One region of the Jeotgalibaca sp. PTS2502 genome, then DNA from elsewhere that is predicted to be linked to it. Evidence: riboswitches for the same ligand, from Rfam matches in the RefSeq annotation. Region 1 holds a riboswitch; the other holds the start of a gene.

Region 1 (8,930 bases):
GATTTCGAAATCGAAGGCGACTATCCAAAATATGGTAATAATGATGACCGTGCTGATGATATTGGTATTTGGTTATTGAAAGACTTCATGAGTAAAGTGAAGAAACACAAAACTTACCGTGATGCAAAACATACAACATCAATTTTAACGATTACATCAAATGTTGTTTACGGTAAGAGTACAGGAGCAACACCAGATGGACGTAAAGCGGGTGTCCCATTTGCGCCAGGAGCGAACCCATTACACGGTAGAGATACACATGGTGCTCTAGCAAGTTTATCATCAGTTGCTAAAATCCCTTACCAATACTCATTAGATGGTATCTCAAATACATTCTCAATCGTTCCAAAAGCACTAGGACGTGAGGCTGATATTCAAGAAGAAAACTTAGCAAGTATGTTAGATGGTTACGCACGTAAAGGTGGTCACCACTTGAACGTTAACGTATTTAACCGTGATACTTTACTAGATGCTATGGAGCATCCAGAAAACTACCCACAATTAACCATTCGTGTATCAGGTTACGCTGTTAACTTTATTAAATTAACACGTGAACAACAATTGGACGTTATTAACCGTACAATGCACGAAAGCATGTAAGACCAATCGGATGCGGATGAGTCAATGATTCATCCGTTTTCCATCAAAGGGAGAGAGCCCCTTATCTCTCTTTTTGATGGGAAAGAAGCAAAGAGAAAAGGAGTTATGACGATGACTAACGCACTAACAGGATTTGTTCACTCAACTGAAAGTTTCGGATCGGTTGACGGACCTGGTATTCGTTTTATTGTTTTTATGCAAGGTTGTCGCATGCGATGCGAATTTTGCCATAATCCAGATACATGGAATATGGGTGGCGGAAATGAAATGACAACAGATGACGTATTAGAAATGGCATTACAATATAGAGAGTTTTGGGGAGAAAAGGGTGGTATTACCATTAGTGGTGGTGAACCATTATTACAGATTGACTTTATTATTGAACTCTTCCAAAAAGCAAAAGCACAAGGCATTAATACAACGATTGACACGTGTGGCCAACCGTTTACCTATGATGAACCGTTTTTTGGTCGTTTTGAAGAATTAATGAAGGTTACTGACCTATTGTTAATGGATATTAAACACATTAATAGCCAAAAACATAAAGAACTAACCATGTGGCGTAATGAGAGCATCATTGATATGACCCAATATTTATCAAAAATCGGCCAGCCGATTTGGGTTCGTCACGTTTTAATTCCAGAGCGAACTGACTATGACCATTATTTGAAAGAATTAGGCGACTATATTGCCACTTTGGAAAATGTTCAAAAAGTAGAGATTCTTCCATACCATAAAATGGGGATCTATAAATACCAAGCCTTGGGTATTCCTTATAAATTAGAAGGCATTGATCCTCCAACAGCAGAACGTGTGGAGAATGCTCGGAAATTATTACGCTGTGATGAGTATAAAGGTTACTTAAAAGCAAATTAAATCTACAAGGAAAAGGGAGATAACCGTTGCCCTTTTCCTTTTTTTTGATTATCATTAAAAAAGATAAGAAATGAAAGAGGGACATTAAACTATGGAAAAATTATTAGTTTTCGGACACCAAAATCCGGATACAGATGCAATTACATCAGCAATCTCATTTGCATATTATTTAAATCAAATCGGCGTTGAAGCAGAAGCTGTTGCGCTAGGAGAGGTTAGCGATGAAACGGCATATGCATTAAACCAGTTTAATACTGAAGCACCACGCGTCATCGAAACAGCTGCAAACGAAGTGAAAGCTGTTGCGCTTGTGGACCACAATGAATTCCAACAAAGTGTATCAGATATTGCTGACTTAGACGTTCAATACGTGATTGACCACCACCGTATTAGTAACTTCCAAACTGCAAATCCACTTTATTACCGTGCAGAACCAGTAGGCTGTACAAACACAGTTATTTACAAACTATTTAAAGAAAAAAATATCGAGATTCCAGCGCAAATCGCAGGGTTGATGTTATCAGCTATTATTTCTGATACCTTATTGTTCAAATCACCAACATGTACGCAAGAAGATATTGAAACGGCAGCCGCTTTAGCTGAAATCGCTGGCGTTGATTCATCAGATTACGGTTTAGCTATGCTAAAAGCTGGTACAAATCTAGATGATCTCTCATCAAAAGATTTACTTGATTTAGATGCTAAGTCATTCCCAATGGCTGACAAAACTGTTCGTGTGGCACAAGTTAATACGGTTGATTTCCAAGATGTTTTAAAACGTCAAGATGAATTAATGGCATTAATGACTGCTGAAAATACAAAAGAAAATTATGATTTATTTGTCTTAATTGTAACGAATATTATTGATAGTGATTCAACGATCTTAGCAATTGGATCAGGTGTTGCTAAAATTGAACAAGCCTTCAACGCTCAATTGGATAATCACCAAACTTTCTTAGCGGGCGTTGTGTCACGTAAGAAACAAGTTGTTCCACAATTAACAGAAGCATATACAAACTAATCCAAAACCGCTGTGTTTATTAAAAACATAGCGGTTTTTATAATAATATCATTAAAAATAAAAATATCTTAAAAAATAATATCTTCATTTCGAGATATATGTTATACTCTTAAGTGAGCACAGCTAGTGAGGTGTAAACAGCATGAAAATAGGTGTCTTATCTGACTTACATATTGACACAAATAGAAAGAAACTAAATAGAGGAGACACGTATGACCGGTTGCTCGCTCAATTACTCTACAATAATGAAATTGATTTACTACTAATGGCTGGTGATATATCATCGGATTACCAAGATAGCATTCAATTTTTAGATCAAATGGTTAATCATAGGGTTTCAAAGCTACTATTTGTTCCAGGTAACCATGATTTTTGGTCGATTCGTAATAAGGATACTGACACAGAGCGTATTTACCAAACCTTTTTACAAAGGGAGGATTCGCCTGTCGGCAAACCACTCTTACTAAATGACAAATGGTCAGTTGTGGGGAATCCAGGTTGGTATGATTATGGATTTGCCAGTCAAAGTTATACAACTGAACAATTTGAGCAGAAGAAATTGCGTATTGGTGGCTGGAATGATCGATTATATGTACAATGGAAGCAAAGCGATCAAGAGGTAGCAGAAGCCATGCGGCAACAGCTAGAAGTAGACTGCCAGTCTGTTGATGATCGTCAAATAATTTTGATGACACATATCGTCACACATCCCCAGTTTACCGTACCTTTGCCGCACCGGGTTTATGATTATTACAATGCCTTTTTGGGTAGTAAGAGTTATATGTCCTTGTATGAGGATTATCCAATCCGACATAGTGTGATGGGACATGTCCATTTTCGGAAAAGCATGAAAGAAGATGAGATAGCTTATTATTGTCAGTGTCTAGGCAATGGCAGACATTGGTGGTCAGATGATCCGTATACGGAATTAGCATCAACATTAGAAACCTTTATCATTGAATAGAGTGGAGTGAACAAGATGAGAGCTTTTCGGTTAGAAGGGCAACACTTTGTGGAGACCAAGGATAGTAATCAAGCAACCCTGATTTTGTATGATAATCCGTCTCAAGACGAAATGGATGACTTGCATCAAAAAGAAGAGATACCGCTGGATTTTATTACAGATAGCTTAAACCGCTATATGATTCCAAGAAAAGAAACCTTTCGCAATAGTCAGCAAATAGACATCCAATTGCTATTGTTTCTCTATCCTTTAATAAAAATTGATGAAACTAATCGACTTGAATATCAAACATTGCCGATCTCAATTATTACATTAGAAAAAAAGGTCATTATGATTTATTCAAAAGAACCCCCATTTCTAAAAAATGTTCTGAATAGCAACGGAAACTACGATGATTCTCTCTTTATTTTACAATTGCTCTGGCAGCTCACCAATGAATACATTGAGGCCATCACACGAATTGATGACATGATTGAAAATATGGAAGAAAACATCGTCCACACAACTCGGAATGAAGCCTTTTATAAAATGATCGCCATTAATAAAAGTCTGGTTTATTTTGAAACGGGTATTACCAAGAACCATGACATTATCGCTCATCTGTTTGATAACTTAAATGAAAGTAAGGGGTCAGACGCAGGTGAACTGTTGCATGACATCCGTGTCTTATCTAACCAAGCAAAGGTCATGCGGAAAGAATCCGATGAAATGATTAGTCATCTCAGTGAAGTGTTTTCAAGTGTGATTTCTAATAACTTGAATAACATTATGAAGTTTTTGACATCACTGACTATTGTTTTGACCATTCCGACCATTATTGGCTCTTATTGGGGCATGAATGTAGCTCTACCGTTTGAAGATGATGGTTTTGCATTTCTATTATTAGTTGGCGTCTCTATCATTCTCGGGATACTCACTGTATTTTGGCTAAAGAAAAAAGATTACTTATAACATATAAAAAGAGGAGTATTTTTATCATGACACAAGCATGGACGTTAGGGAAAGTAGCATTAAAAGTAAATGATTTAGAAAAAATGACACAATTTTACCAAGAAATTATGGGGACATCAATCCTTGCTCAAACAGATAACAGTGTAACACTAGGTGTGAAAGAAACCGGAGAGGCATTGTTTGAATTAATCAAAATTAATCCAGCAGCTGAGAAGAAAGTGACAGCGGGCTTATACCACCATGCGGTTTTACTGCCAACGAGAAGTGACTTAGGCGAATTTTTATATAACCTATTAGTTAAAAAGTACCCATTAGGTGGCGCAAGTGATCACGGGTACAGTGAAGCGATTTACTTTAACGACCCTGAAGGAAACGGTGTAGAGGTTTACGCTGATAAAAACCGTTCTGAGTGGGACGTAAGAGAAGATGGTAGAATCGAAGGTATTACCATTCAAATGGATGCAGAAGGCGTATTAGGCTCTGTTAAGAAACCTTTCTCAGGTTTGCCAGCTGGTACGATTATGGGACACGTCCATTTAACAGTTAGAGATTTAGTAGAGAACGGTGAATTCTATACGAATATAATTGGTCTAGGACTAAAATCTGACTATTTCGGTCAAGCTAAATTCTTTGCATCAGGAGACTATCACCACCATGTTGGATCAAACACTTGGGCTGGAAAGTTATTGCCACAACCAGAAGAAGACCAACTCGGAATGGCTTACTATACTTGGGTATTGCCAAACCAAGATGAACTGCTCGCTTTGAAAGGCCGCTTTGATCAAAATGGTATTTCATACGAAGAAGAAGCTGGTGTTTTAAAAGCTAAAGATACAAATGGTATTTTAATGCATATCATCGTTAAATAATGAATAAAAGGAGAGTGGGAAAAAAGGCGTTCAGCCCCGAATCACTGGAGCGAATAAGCGCAAGATGGTTGCAGACCATCTGAGCATGATTCGTGAAGTGGACGTCGGGGCTGCCTTTTTGAGCACATTTACGCTACATTATTCGGGTATAGGAAAGAGGCTGGGAGTTTTTTCCCAGCCCCTATTTTTATAACCAAGACCCCGAATACTGATGAATGCCATATGTTTCTTCTCCGGCGTTGATTTCTTGTGTCCAATAACTTTTTGGTGAAAAGTAGATACGGGGAAAGATTGTCACATCCATCACGGTCTGCTTTTCATTATTTAGTAAGAGACCATTTTCTTGAAAAATTTCAGTAATACGAATCACGTTGGTTGTTTCATCATAAGACCCATCATCATTGATGAAATGACGGTCATTATAATCGTCATAAAGTTGTTTGAAGGTCGGATGATTTTCTTTGGCAGCAATAATAGCCGTTGAAATGGTTGTTTCCACTTCGAAGCCCATAAAAGCATCCAATTTAAGTAGCGGATCAAGTGGTTTAATAATCTCCATATCTGTATCCATATAGATACCACCGTATTGTGTTAAGGCATAGAGTCGAGCAACATCAGAAACAAAAGCCCATTTTTTAGCTTGATAAGCTTCTTTCACATAATCGCCCATTTGATCAACATTAAAATTGTCTTCATTCCACACCATAACTTTGTAGTCAGGGCAGTATTTTTCCCAAGTTGCTATTATTTTTTCTTCTTTTTCGCCTAATGGATTGCCACCGAACCAGCAGTAATGAATAATTTTTGGTATCATATCACATGTCCTCCTTCTTTAAATTCTATTATTATTGTAACGAACAGCTATATTTTTGCCTAATCATATGCTAGATTAACGATCTGAGGTTGACATTCGCTTTGCTATCTATTATAGTTACACCAGTAGAATATCAAAACAATATGAATCAGAGGACGCGAAAACCATCAGTAGGATACGAAAGGGGAATTCGCCGAAGTGCCGTTCAGGTGCTGGGTCTATGCTGAATAAGTATAGGACTGTCGAGATAAAATGCCCATTTTATCTTTTGAAGCGCTGTTCATATTGGGGCAAAAGGACGATACCAATCGTGGGCCTTTTGCTCACGGTTTTTTTGTATTCTCAATACAAATAAAAGGGAGTCGTTTCGTATGAAAAAGAAATTTAATTATGCTGCTATGTTATTAGGATCGCTAGCTTTGTTAGCTGCTTGTGGTAATGGTAGTAACGCAGAGTCATCAGCTGCAGAGGATGATCAGTTTGTTGTTGGACTGGAGGCTGCCTATGCCCCTTATAACTGGACGCAACTAGATGACAGTAACGGCGGTGTTCCGATTGACGGTACAAATGAATATGCTGGTGGTTATGACGTTGAGATTGCAAAGAAAATCGCTGAAGGTTTGGGACAAGAATTAGTTATCGTTAAGACAGAATGGGATGGCTTAGTACCAGCTCTTCAAGCTAAGAAAATTGATGCCATTATCGCTGGTATGTCTCCAACAGAAGAAAGAAAACAAACCATTTCCTTTAGTGATCCTTATTTAGAGTCGCAATTGGTTATGGTAGTCGCTTCAGATAGTGACTTCGTTAATGCCACAAAACTAGCAGATTTTAACTCTGCAAAGGTAACGGCTCAGTTGAATACCTTCCATTATAATGTCATTGACCAAATTGAAGGTGTTAACAAGCAAACAGCAATGGAAAATTTCTCTGCTATGCGTGTGGCGCTTCAAGCAGGTGTGATTGATGGCTATGTATCAGAATATCCTGAGGCAGTAAGTGCATCAAATGCAAATAGTGATTTTAGTTTTGTTGAATTCGAAGATGGTTTCAAAACAAGTCCAGAAGATACGACAATTGCGATTGGCGTACGTAAAGACGAAGCAGATTTAGACAAAATGAATGCCATTTTAAGCGAAATCTCTGACGAAGAGAGACAAGAAATCATGGATGCTGCGGTTGCTAATCAACCAGCAGCCCAACAATAGTAGGAGCTGACATCAATTGAGTCATTTATGGAATATTTTTCAAAATAATGCACCGCTTTTCTTAAATGGTGCTTGGGTTACTTTATACATTTCAATGATCGGGACCATTATTGGTCTCCTCATTGGTCTTGTTCTTGGTGTGATTCGCACCATCCCACATCCAGACAAAGGCTTTAAACGCTACGCTTTAAAAGGTCTGCATCTTTTAACAACCATTTATATTGAATTCTTCCGTGGTACGCCGATGATCGTGCAAGCAATGGTGATTTATTACGGATCTGCCATTGCATTTGGTTGGGATATGAACCGTATTTTTGCCGCTATTTTTATTGTTTCGATTAATACAGGCGCATATATCACTGAAATCGTTCGCGGTGGGATTTTATCAATTGATAAAGGCCAATATGAAGGTGCAGAAGCAATTGGGATGTCTCACTTTCAAACGATGAGAATTGTCATTATGCCACAAGTATGGCGGAATATTTTACCAGCGACTGGTAATGAATTTGTTATTAATATTAAAGACACATCTGTTTTAAATGTTATTTCAGTAACGGAATTGTTCTTTCAAACAAAAACAGTATCAGGGATTAACTTTGATTACTTCGGGCCGTTTACAGTAGCTTGTATTTTGTATTTAATTATGACATTCTCGGTGACGCGTATCTTACGTTTTCTTGAGAAAAAACTAGACGGACCAACACATTATGATCTGGTTGGTGGTAATCAAAACCAAGTGATCACGTTAGATAAAGAGGTGCAAAGTTAATGACTTCTGTAATGAAAATTAAAGGGCTGAGCAAAAAGTTCGGCGAACGCGAAGTTCTTAAGAATATTAATTTTGAAGTAGAAGAAGGTAAAGTCGTTTGTCTAATTGGTGCATCGGGGTCAGGTAAATCAACCTTATTGCGTTGCTTAAATTTATTAGAAAAACCAACGACTGGTGATATTATTTACCGAGATGACAGTATTTTAGAAGACTCCCTAAATTTATTCCAATATCGTTCAAAAGTAGGAATGGTCTTCCAACACTTTAATTTATTTAATAACTTAAATGTGCTTGAAAACTGTATGACTGGCCAAATTAATGTTTTAAAAGTAAGCAAAGAAGAAGCTGAAAAAAGAGCCTTACACTTCTTGGAAGAAGTGGGTATGGGACAATTTATCCATGCTCGTCCTGCACAACTATCAGGTGGTCAAAAGCAACGTGTCGCTATTGCACGCGCACTAGCAATGGAGCCAGATTTACTGTTATTTGATGAACCAACATCAGCACTCGATCCACAAACGGTTGGAGAAGTGTTGCGTGTTATGAAACAGCTAGCAGATAAAGGGCTGACTATGGTCGTTGTAACCCATGAGATGCAATTTGCGCGTGAAGTAGCAGATCGTGTTGTCTTTATGGACCAAGGTGTTATTGCAGAAGAAGGATCACCTGAAGAAATCTTCAACAATCCGAAAGAAGAACGCACAAAAGAATTCTTAAGTCGTATTTTAGACTCACCATTCTAAATAAAGAGGTAAAACAGCCATTGCGACGATTGCAATGGCTGTTTTTTTGTTGATACAAATCAAAAAACAAGATAGTCAAATCCAATTATCCCGTTTATAATGACCATATTAATAA
Region 2 (8,930 bases), 860 kb from region 1:
GCATTCGCACGTGAAGAATTTGAAATTGAGAAGTTTAATCATCGTAATGAAGATTTTAAAAAGCGAAACTTGGCATCTGCTAAGGTTTCCGCTACTTATTTGCCAATTATTGAAACATTCGCTGGCTTTATGAATATTATTGCGATTGGATTAGGTGGTTTGCTTGTTCTTCAAGGGGCCATGTCGATTGGTAATTTAGTCACCTTTAACGGCTTGATTTGGATGTTGAACATTCCTATGCGTAATGTCGGAAACCATGTCAACGACTTGCAGAATTTTAATGCTTCAACCTATAAAATTCGTCAAATGCTAGCAACTGAACCACAAATTCCTGTCAGCTCACAAAAAACAGTTGATAAGTTGCAAGGTGATGTCGAATTCCAGCATGTTTCCTTTGCATTCTCGGATGATCCAGATACAAAAGTTTTAACTGATATTAACTTTAAGTTGAAGGCTGGGCAAACATTAGGTGTGTTAGGTGAAACAGGTTCAGGGAAGTCCACTTTAGTTAACTTGATTTCACGCTTCTTTGATCCAACGGAAGGCCGTGTTCTTCTAGATGGCATTGATGTCAAACAAATGAATGTGATTGACTTACGACGGAATGTTGCGATTGTGATGCAAGATGTGTTCTTGTTCTCTGATACGATTCGTAAAAATATTTCTTATGGAACACCAGGTGCTCGCTTTGAGACCGTTCGTCGTGTAGCCGAAGTAGCTGATGCTGATCAATTTATTGAACGGATGCCCGATCGTTATGAAACATACCTAGGTGAGCGTGGAAGTGGCTTATCAGGTGGTCAAAAGCAACGCTTGTCTTTAGCACGTGGGTTAATTAAAGACCCATCTATTTTAATTCTGGACGATACCACATCTGCTGTCGATATGGAAACAGAAGTGAAAATCCAAGAAGGGTTGAAAAAAACGAGTGAGCAGAAAACGACGATTATCATTGCAAACCGTATTTCTTCTGTTAAAAACGCCGATATTATTTTAATTTTATCGAAGGGACAGATTGTAGAACGTGGCAATCATGAAGAATTGCTGGCTAAGGGCGGCGCTTACTATCAAATATATGAAGAACAGCTCGGCCAGGCTGAAGTAGAGGAGGAACTATCAGATGAATAATGCCTTTTCTGAAATGAAAGAAAATAAAATTAATACGCAGAATTTCAAACGACTAGGTAGTTATTTGTTGCCTTACAAGTCTGTTGTAGTGAAACTGTTAATGGTTATTATTTTCTCCAATATCGTCTTGATATTAGGACCCTATTTAACGAGTTATGTGATTGATACAGTCATTCCCACTCAAAATCGACAAGCACTTGTTTGGGTAGTCGTTATTTATACTGTTGCAACGATTTTAAATGGCTTAGCTACCCGTTATCGTATTTTAAATATTACAACTTTAGGACAGGATGTGCTAAGGGACATTCGTTCTGACTTATTTAATCATATGCAAGAAATGTCCTTTAAATTTTTTGATTCACGTCCACATGGTAAGATTTTAACGCGAATTGTTAATTATATTAATTCCTTAAGTCATATTTTATCGTCTGGTTTAATTACGGTTATCTCTGATATTTTAAGTATTGTGGTGACCTTAATTATCATGGTCACCATTGACCCAGTTTTAACCTTGTATAGCTTTTTGCTACTGCCACTTTTATTTATCGTAACGCTAGTGATTAAAAACAAACAGCGGTTGGCTTATGAGGAATTAAGTGAAAAGCAGTCGAATTTAAATGCCTATATTCATGAATCAATTGAAGGGATTAAAACGACTCAATCCTATACCCGAGAAGATATGAACTTTGACATTTTTGCGGATGTTAGTGATCAACAACGAACATCCTGGATGAAGGCTGTTAGGATGCAGTTTTTACTAGGCCCTATTGTTCAAGTCATTGCTACAGTAACGATTTCTTTCATTTACTATGCGGGAATTAAGAGCTTAGGTGTTAATGTATCGACAGGTGTATTGATTGCCTTTGTCGCTTATGTGAATAACTTTTGGAATCCGATTATTAACTTGGGTAACTTCTATAATTCACTCGTTTCAGGAACCGTTTATTTGGACCGAGTTTTTGAAATGATGGACTTAGATCCGTTAATTACAGAAGCTGAGGATGCCTTTGAAATGCCGCCTGTTAAGGGAGACGTTGTTTTCCGCGACGTAACATTTGGTTATCAGGAAGGGCAACCCATTTTTGAACACTTGTCATTCCATGTTCAGCCAGGTGAAACCATTGCTCTTGTTGGTCCAACTGGCGCAGGTAAGTCGACTATTACCAATCTGATTTCTCGTTTTTATGATATTCAAGCAGGGCAAATCTTGATTGATGGCATTGATATTCGTGATGTGACGTTGAAATCACTTCGCCATGAAGTTGGGGTTATGTTGCAAGACACCTTTATTTTCTCAGGAACGATTATGGATAATATTCGTTATGGGAAACTGGATGCAACTGAGGAAGAAATTATTGAAGCTGCTAAAGTAGTACGGGCTCATGATTTTATCAAGGACTTAAAGGAAGGGTACCATACGATTGTTCAGGAACGAGGAAGCACCTTGTCGGCTGGTCAACGTCAATTGATTTCTTTTGCCAGAACCTTATTGGCTGATCCGAAAGTATTGATTTTGGATGAAGCAACGTCAAGTATTGATACCCAAACTGAGATTCTGCTACAAGAAGGATTGGATTATTTACTAGAGGGGCGGACAGCCTTTATCGTTGCTCACCGCTTATCGACCATTCGAAATAGTGACCGTATCTTCTTTATTGGTAACCGCCAAATTTTAGAATCGGGTTCACATACGGAGCTGATTAGTCAAAAAGGACGCTATTACGACTTGTATCGAACACAATCAGAATTGTTGAAAAAAATGTAACTTAATAAAAAATGCTAGTGAGTTTATCCAAACCTATGCCTACGATGCAATACCAATATTAACTATCATTCCTATGCAGAACAAGTCACAGGTAAATTCGCGATGTTGAAGATAGCTAAGTACTTAAAATTAGAACTAGTAGCTCTTTAAAAAATAAAATGTAGTCAAATAGCCATCAGCTAGGATTTTCATCCCAGCTGATGGTTGTTTTTATTGGTTGTGAGGAAGATCAGCGTTCAAAAACGTTCAGATGTAGCTTCAGAAGAGACAACCCTAGAATAAATTTTTGATTTTCTCTATATTCTTAATCATAACGGATGTTGTTCCGTCAGGATTATTAATAAATTCGACAACTTCGGTATCTTTGTACAATTTTAGAGGGATACTAATCTCAATCCCGTTATCTAAACGGAATTTTTGTTTAGAATATTTTGGTCCAGCTACAGCTACTTCAGCAGGAGCGCGGTCGACATAACCCATCTCATTGATTTGCTCAAAAAACTTTTCTTTTTTTGCATAGTTATCGCCGTACAAGGTCTCCGCAATGGCTTGATTATCAATGACATTTTCCTCGTTCATGCTATGTACAATAGCTTCTTTTGTCTCAGCGAGAACTTGGAATTCTTCGTCGTTAAAGGCCTTGCTCGTTTTCTGAACAGCCTTTTTAATAATTGCAATATTTTCCTTTAAGCTTGGTTGTGGCTTATCCTCTAAAAATAACTCAGTAAAGTAGAAGACTTTTTCTGCCAACTCATCAATCAAATGTTTTTTCTCAATGACGTGGTATTCCATATTAGTGAGGTTTAATACCATTCCTTCTTGAATAGCTTGGCGCGCACTCGGTAAAATTGACCGATTCACGATCAATTGATTCGTCAAAGTGTCATCTTCATAGGAAACATGATGAGTAATTGAATCTGAATGATTCAGTTTAAACAAACCTAAACAAGGCACTTCATCCATAGTAAAGAGTGTAAATAACAAATCTGCCGGTGGAATTTCAGAATTGATTTTAGTAATGGCAAAAAATTGTTCCGTTAACTCTTTCGTCGCTTCAATAAAATCCGTTTCAATACGATTAAAAACTGGAACTAATGGATTTTCGTCAGCTAGCATACCAGTTTTCATGCTGTCGGAATCTTCTACTTTTTCAATTTTGGCATGAATATAATCTAAGGTGAATTTCTCGCTAATATCCAATCCCGCAAAGGAAAAAATAGCTTCATTGCTGTTTAAGTCAAAAATATGTAAAATAGCTTCTTTTATATAAATCATTGGGCTACCTCCGTTTCAGTCACGCTTAGTAGTATCTCACACATTTGAATTTCCTAAAAGTAAATTTTGATTTGCAAACCACCTATATTTGTCTTATATTTGAAAGAACGATTGATTTAATCAGAATGGAGCATAACAATGACTCAACCACAACCATACGGCACAGTGTTGCTGAAAGCTGAGAAGATATTGAGTTTTCTAGCTTCCAAAAGTGAGCCACAGCCCTTACATGTGATTGCCAAAGAGACAGAAATGACAAACTCAACGGCATCTAAAATTTTATCTACCTTAGAATTAATTGGTTATATTCACCGAAATGACAAAACGAAAACCTACCAATTGGGTAGTGGTCTCGTTAAATACGCCAACCAATATTTGAAGGATTTAAGTATTTCAAAAATTGCTTATCCTTATTTAAAAGAGTTGCATCGTCTGTTAGATGAAACGGTTCATCTGTCCATTCGTGAAGGTAACGAAATGCTGTATCTCAATAAGCTAGAATCAACCCAGCCCATTGTTGTCACCACATCTCGCATTGGATTTACGAAACCCATGTACGCCTCAGCTATGGGAAAAGCTGTGTTAGCAGAATGTTCAACAGCAGAATTGGATGATTATTTTTCAACCGTGAGGATGACGGCCTTTACCCCGAATACACGTGTAGACCGCGATGATTTAGAAAAAGAATTTCAATTTGTGCAAGAGCACGGCTATGCCTTCGAAAACAGTGAAGAGCAAATCGAAGTTTTCTGTATTGGTGCATCCTTATCAGTGGATGGGAAGAATTACGGCGCCTTTAGTGTGAGTATGCCAACTTACCGCAGAACACCTGAATTAGAAGAAAAAGTAATTTCTGCTATTTTGGAAACGAAGAGAAACATTATTCAAGAGTTAAAACAAGTTTATCATTATTTATAAAAGAGAAGAGACAGCCTTTTTTAGTGAAAATGGGTTGTTCTCTTCTCTTTTATATTCTATAATAGAAGAAACATTTCCTATTAAAAAACAAGATTTCCTATTCGGAAAGAAAAGCAATTTTACTAGGGATTTAAATTTTAATAACATTTGTAACCGTAAACATTTAAAAAATAGAGAAAAAGAGGGTCCGTTACGAAACAAAATATTTTATGCGTTGGAGAAACACTTGTCCGCTTGTCAACTCAAGTTGGGGTTCACTTTTACGATACGATTAGTCTAAATTTAAACTATGGTGGAGCTGAAGCTAACGTTGCGATTAACTTGGCTAACTTAGGCCATAAAACAACTTACTTCACCAAAGTACCTAACAACCAATTAGGTCAAACTGCGATTAAAAATACACAAAAATACGGAGTCGATGCAAGCCATGTTATTTATGGTGGCAACCGCATTGTATCTTATTATCTAGAAGCAGGGGCTGGTCCTCGTGCCGCAAATATTATTTATGACCGCGCTCATTCCGCTATTTCAGAAATGAAAGTAGACGAAATCAATTTTGATGAGCTATTAGAAGGAAAAACCATGCTTCATATTACAGGGATCACGGCAGCTCTTTCTAAAGATAGTGCTGAAGTGACTTATCAATTGATAAAAGCGGCTAAAGAAAAATGATTGGTTGTTAACTTTGACGTCAACTTCCGTTCTAAATTGTGGACTGTGGAAGAGTGTGCAGTCTTCTTGAAACGTATTCTTCCTTATGTCGATTACTTATCAGCAGGTAAATTGGATGCCATTAACTTCCTTGGTGTGAAAGAATTAGATTCAAATCAATCAACAACAGAAATTGAACAATTGGATTACTATTTTGGGAAAATCCATGAACGTTATCCAAATATCCAAATTTTCTATGCAACAATCCGTAATGTAATTTCAGCAACCCACAATACGTTACAAGGTGCGTTTTGGAAAGAGGGTATTACTTATTATTCGAAGATTCAAGATATGGACCACATCATTGATCGTATTGGTGGGGGAGATGCGTTTGCGGCAGGTGTTTTACATGGTATTTTAGAAAATTATGATCCAGAATATACCATTAACTTCGCAACAGCACTATCATCATTGAAACATACCATTTATGGAGATGTGTCCCCATTCACGGTGGAACAAACAGAACGTACGATGACACACGATGCGCGTGTTGATCGCTAACAAATAAGTTAAACAAATAATGAGTAGACAATTAGTTTTGTTAATGTTATTCTAATGTAACGTATAGATAGAGGTAGCAATGTAAATGAGTAAGACATGGGAGAAGGCATTCTAGGATCATGTTTGAAAGGTAATCATTGCCGAACAGTTAAAATTGGCAAATTTTAATTGTGGGGATGTGGGGAACACCTACATCACTCCTACTTGCAAAAGTGGTGGTGCTAAATATGTTGTCTACATCTGCTTGTAAACAATATAAAGGCGCCAGAAATGGCGTCTTTTTTTTGTTATAATAAAAGAAAATAAAGGAGCAGATGAATAGTAGAATCGAGGAGAGAGACAATGACGGAATTACACATTGGCGGTGCTGCCGCTAGCCAATTAGTGGCGCAATATGGCAGTCCCTTATATGTTTATGATCAACAACAACTTGAAACGAATATACACTCATATAAAAAAGCCTTCAAATCTGATCGTTTTCCAACCAAAATTTTATACGCATCCAAAGCCTTCCAGACGGTTGGGATGATGAATTTGGTCAACCAATATGGATTTGGTGTGGATGTCGTGAGTGCTGGCGAATTGTATACAGCCTTACAATCAGATGTGCCAGTTGACCATATCTACTTTCACGGCAATAACAAATCAACAGAAGAACTGAAAATGGCTTTTGAATCGGGTATGCAACATATTGTTTGCGATAACTTAATGGAATTGACAGAGTTAAGCCAATTAGCAAATGATTACAAACAACCGATGCAAATCATGTTTCGTTTAAATGTCGGCATTGAGGCTCATACTCATGAGTATATCGTGACGACTCACATTGACTCGAAATTTGGGATGGCTTATGACAGCTCAGATTTTAAAGCTTGTTTAGAGCTATTAAACGACAGTGACTACCTTGAATTAGAAGGCTTCCATGTTCATATTGGTTCACAAATTTTTGAAATGGATGCATGGTATGCGGCTATTGATAAGATGGTGTCTTACTTGAACGACTTTGACCAACCGTTAGCCCTTAATTTAGGTGGTGGCTTTGGTGTTCGCTATACCGAAGACGACAAGCCGCTAGGGATTGAGGAAACGATGCACCTATTATTACGTTATTTGGACCAATCGTTAACGGCAGCAGATTTAACCATTAAAGAACTAATTATTGAGCCGGGACGCAGTCTAGTTGCTGAAGCGGGTTATACCCTTTACGAAATTGGTTATCAAAAACAAACACCAAACAAAACATATTATTTTGTAGATGGTGGTATGGCAGATAACATTCGTCCAAGTTTGTACCAAGCGAAATATAGTTGTGATGTGGCCAATAAAATGGATGCAGAAAAAACAGAACACGTAACAGTGGCTGGAAAGTACTGTGAATCGGGCGATGTTTTAATCCAAGATGTTGCATTACCAAAAGTTGAAAAAGGGGATTTACTAGTCGTTTATGCAACAGGTGCATATGGCTACTCAATGAGCAGCAACTATAACCGTAGTTTAACGCCAGCAGTTGTTTTTGTTAAAGACGGCCAAACAACTGAAATTGTCAAACGTCAAACTTACCTAGACTTGTTACGTAATGACCTAAAATAGAAACCGGAGGATGATGAAATGTTAAGCGGATCTTTAGTAGCCATTATTACGCCTATGCATGAAGATGGCAGCATTCACTTTGAAAAAATGGGTGAATTAATTGAATACCATATCGACAACCATACAGATGGGATTGTATTATTAGGAACCACCGGTGAAGCATCAACTATGACTTTCGAAGAGGAGAAACAATTAGTTTCTTTTGCAGCTGAAAAAATCGCTAAACGTGTGCCCCTTATTGTCGGCAGTGGTAGCAACAACACGGCAACAGCTGTAGAAAATAGTAAAGCTTTTGCTGAACATGGTGCGGATATGCTCTTAGTAGTAACGCCGTATTATAATCGTGCCAACGAAGGCGGTATGGTTCGCCACTTTGAAACTATCGCTAATAGTGTTGATGTTCCGATTATTTTATACAATGTGCCAGGGAGAACAGGATGTAGCCTGTCTGTATCAGCCGTAGCGACACTAGCGAAACATCCGAATATTATTGGGATAAAGGAAGCATCAGGTGATATTGGTTATGCCGTTAAACTGGCTCCCTTATTGAATGATGACTTTGCTATGTATAGCGGTAATGATGACATTATCGTGCCACTATTGAGTTTAGGTGCCAAAGGTGTGATTAGTGTTTGGGCGAATATTATGCCGAAAGAGGTTCACGATCTAGTTAGCTTCTATCTAGAGGGTCGCCACCAAGAATCGTTAGCAATTCAAACTGCTTATTTAGACTTGGTCGGTGCGCTATTTTATGAAACCAATCCTATTCCAGTTAAGCACGCCATGAATGAGTTAGGTTTTGGTGTTGGTCCACTCCGAATGCCACTTGGTGAAATGGATGCGCCTAATTATCAAAAATTAGTTGCTGTTTTAGCCAAGTATAAGGAGGTATGGTCTTGAAAATCGGTTTAGTAGGTTATGGTGCTATGGGACGGGTTGTGGAAGAATCTATTCAAGCAGATGACGAATTAGTTGTTTTTGCACCCGAAACAAATCAGTCCTTAGCAGGCTATCAAGAAAAATTAGCAGTGTTGATTGATTT

Evidence for each region. Region 1 has a riboswitch for lysine ahead of BW721_RS12325 (ABC transporter permease subunit). Riboswitches for the same ligand answer to the same signal wherever they lie in the genome.
Region 2: another riboswitch for lysine. It lies ahead of lysA (diaminopimelate decarboxylase); the one in region 1 lies ahead of BW721_RS12325 (ABC transporter permease subunit).

Annotation. Positions count from the first base shown of each region.
Region 1 is NZ_CP019433.1:676,810-685,739, reverse strand. It holds gene pflB (formate C-acetyltransferase) at 1-600, shown strand, start outside; gene pflA (pyruvate formate-lyase-activating protein) at 712-1,476, shown strand; gene BW721_RS03410 (manganese-dependent inorganic pyrophosphatase) at 1,568-2,497, shown strand; gene BW721_RS03405 (metallophosphoesterase) at 2,640-3,461, shown strand; gene BW721_RS03400 (magnesium transporter CorA family protein) at 3,477-4,412, shown strand; gene BW721_RS03395 (VOC family protein) at 4,439-5,281, shown strand; gene BW721_RS03390 (glycosyltransferase family 32 protein) at 5,469-6,095, opposite strand; lysine riboswitch at 6,237-6,382, shown strand; partial or broken gene BW721_RS12325 (ABC transporter permease subunit) at 6,467-8,072, shown strand; gene BW721_RS03375 (amino acid ABC transporter ATP-binding protein) at 8,072-8,815, shown strand.
Region 2 is NZ_CP019433.1:2,116,017-2,124,946, forward strand. It holds gene BW721_RS10590 (ABC transporter ATP-binding protein) at 1-1,128, shown strand, start outside; gene BW721_RS10595 (ABC transporter ATP-binding protein) at 1,121-2,893, shown strand; gene BW721_RS10600 (nucleoid-associated protein) at 3,167-4,168, opposite strand; gene BW721_RS10605 (IclR family transcriptional regulator) at 4,307-5,086, shown strand; partial or broken gene BW721_RS12130 (sugar kinase) at 5,321-6,298, shown strand; lysine riboswitch at 6,359-6,530, shown strand; gene lysA (diaminopimelate decarboxylase) at 6,641-7,888, shown strand; gene dapA (4-hydroxy-tetrahydrodipicolinate synthase) at 7,907-8,788, shown strand; gene dapB (4-hydroxy-tetrahydrodipicolinate reductase) at 8,785-8,930, shown strand, end outside.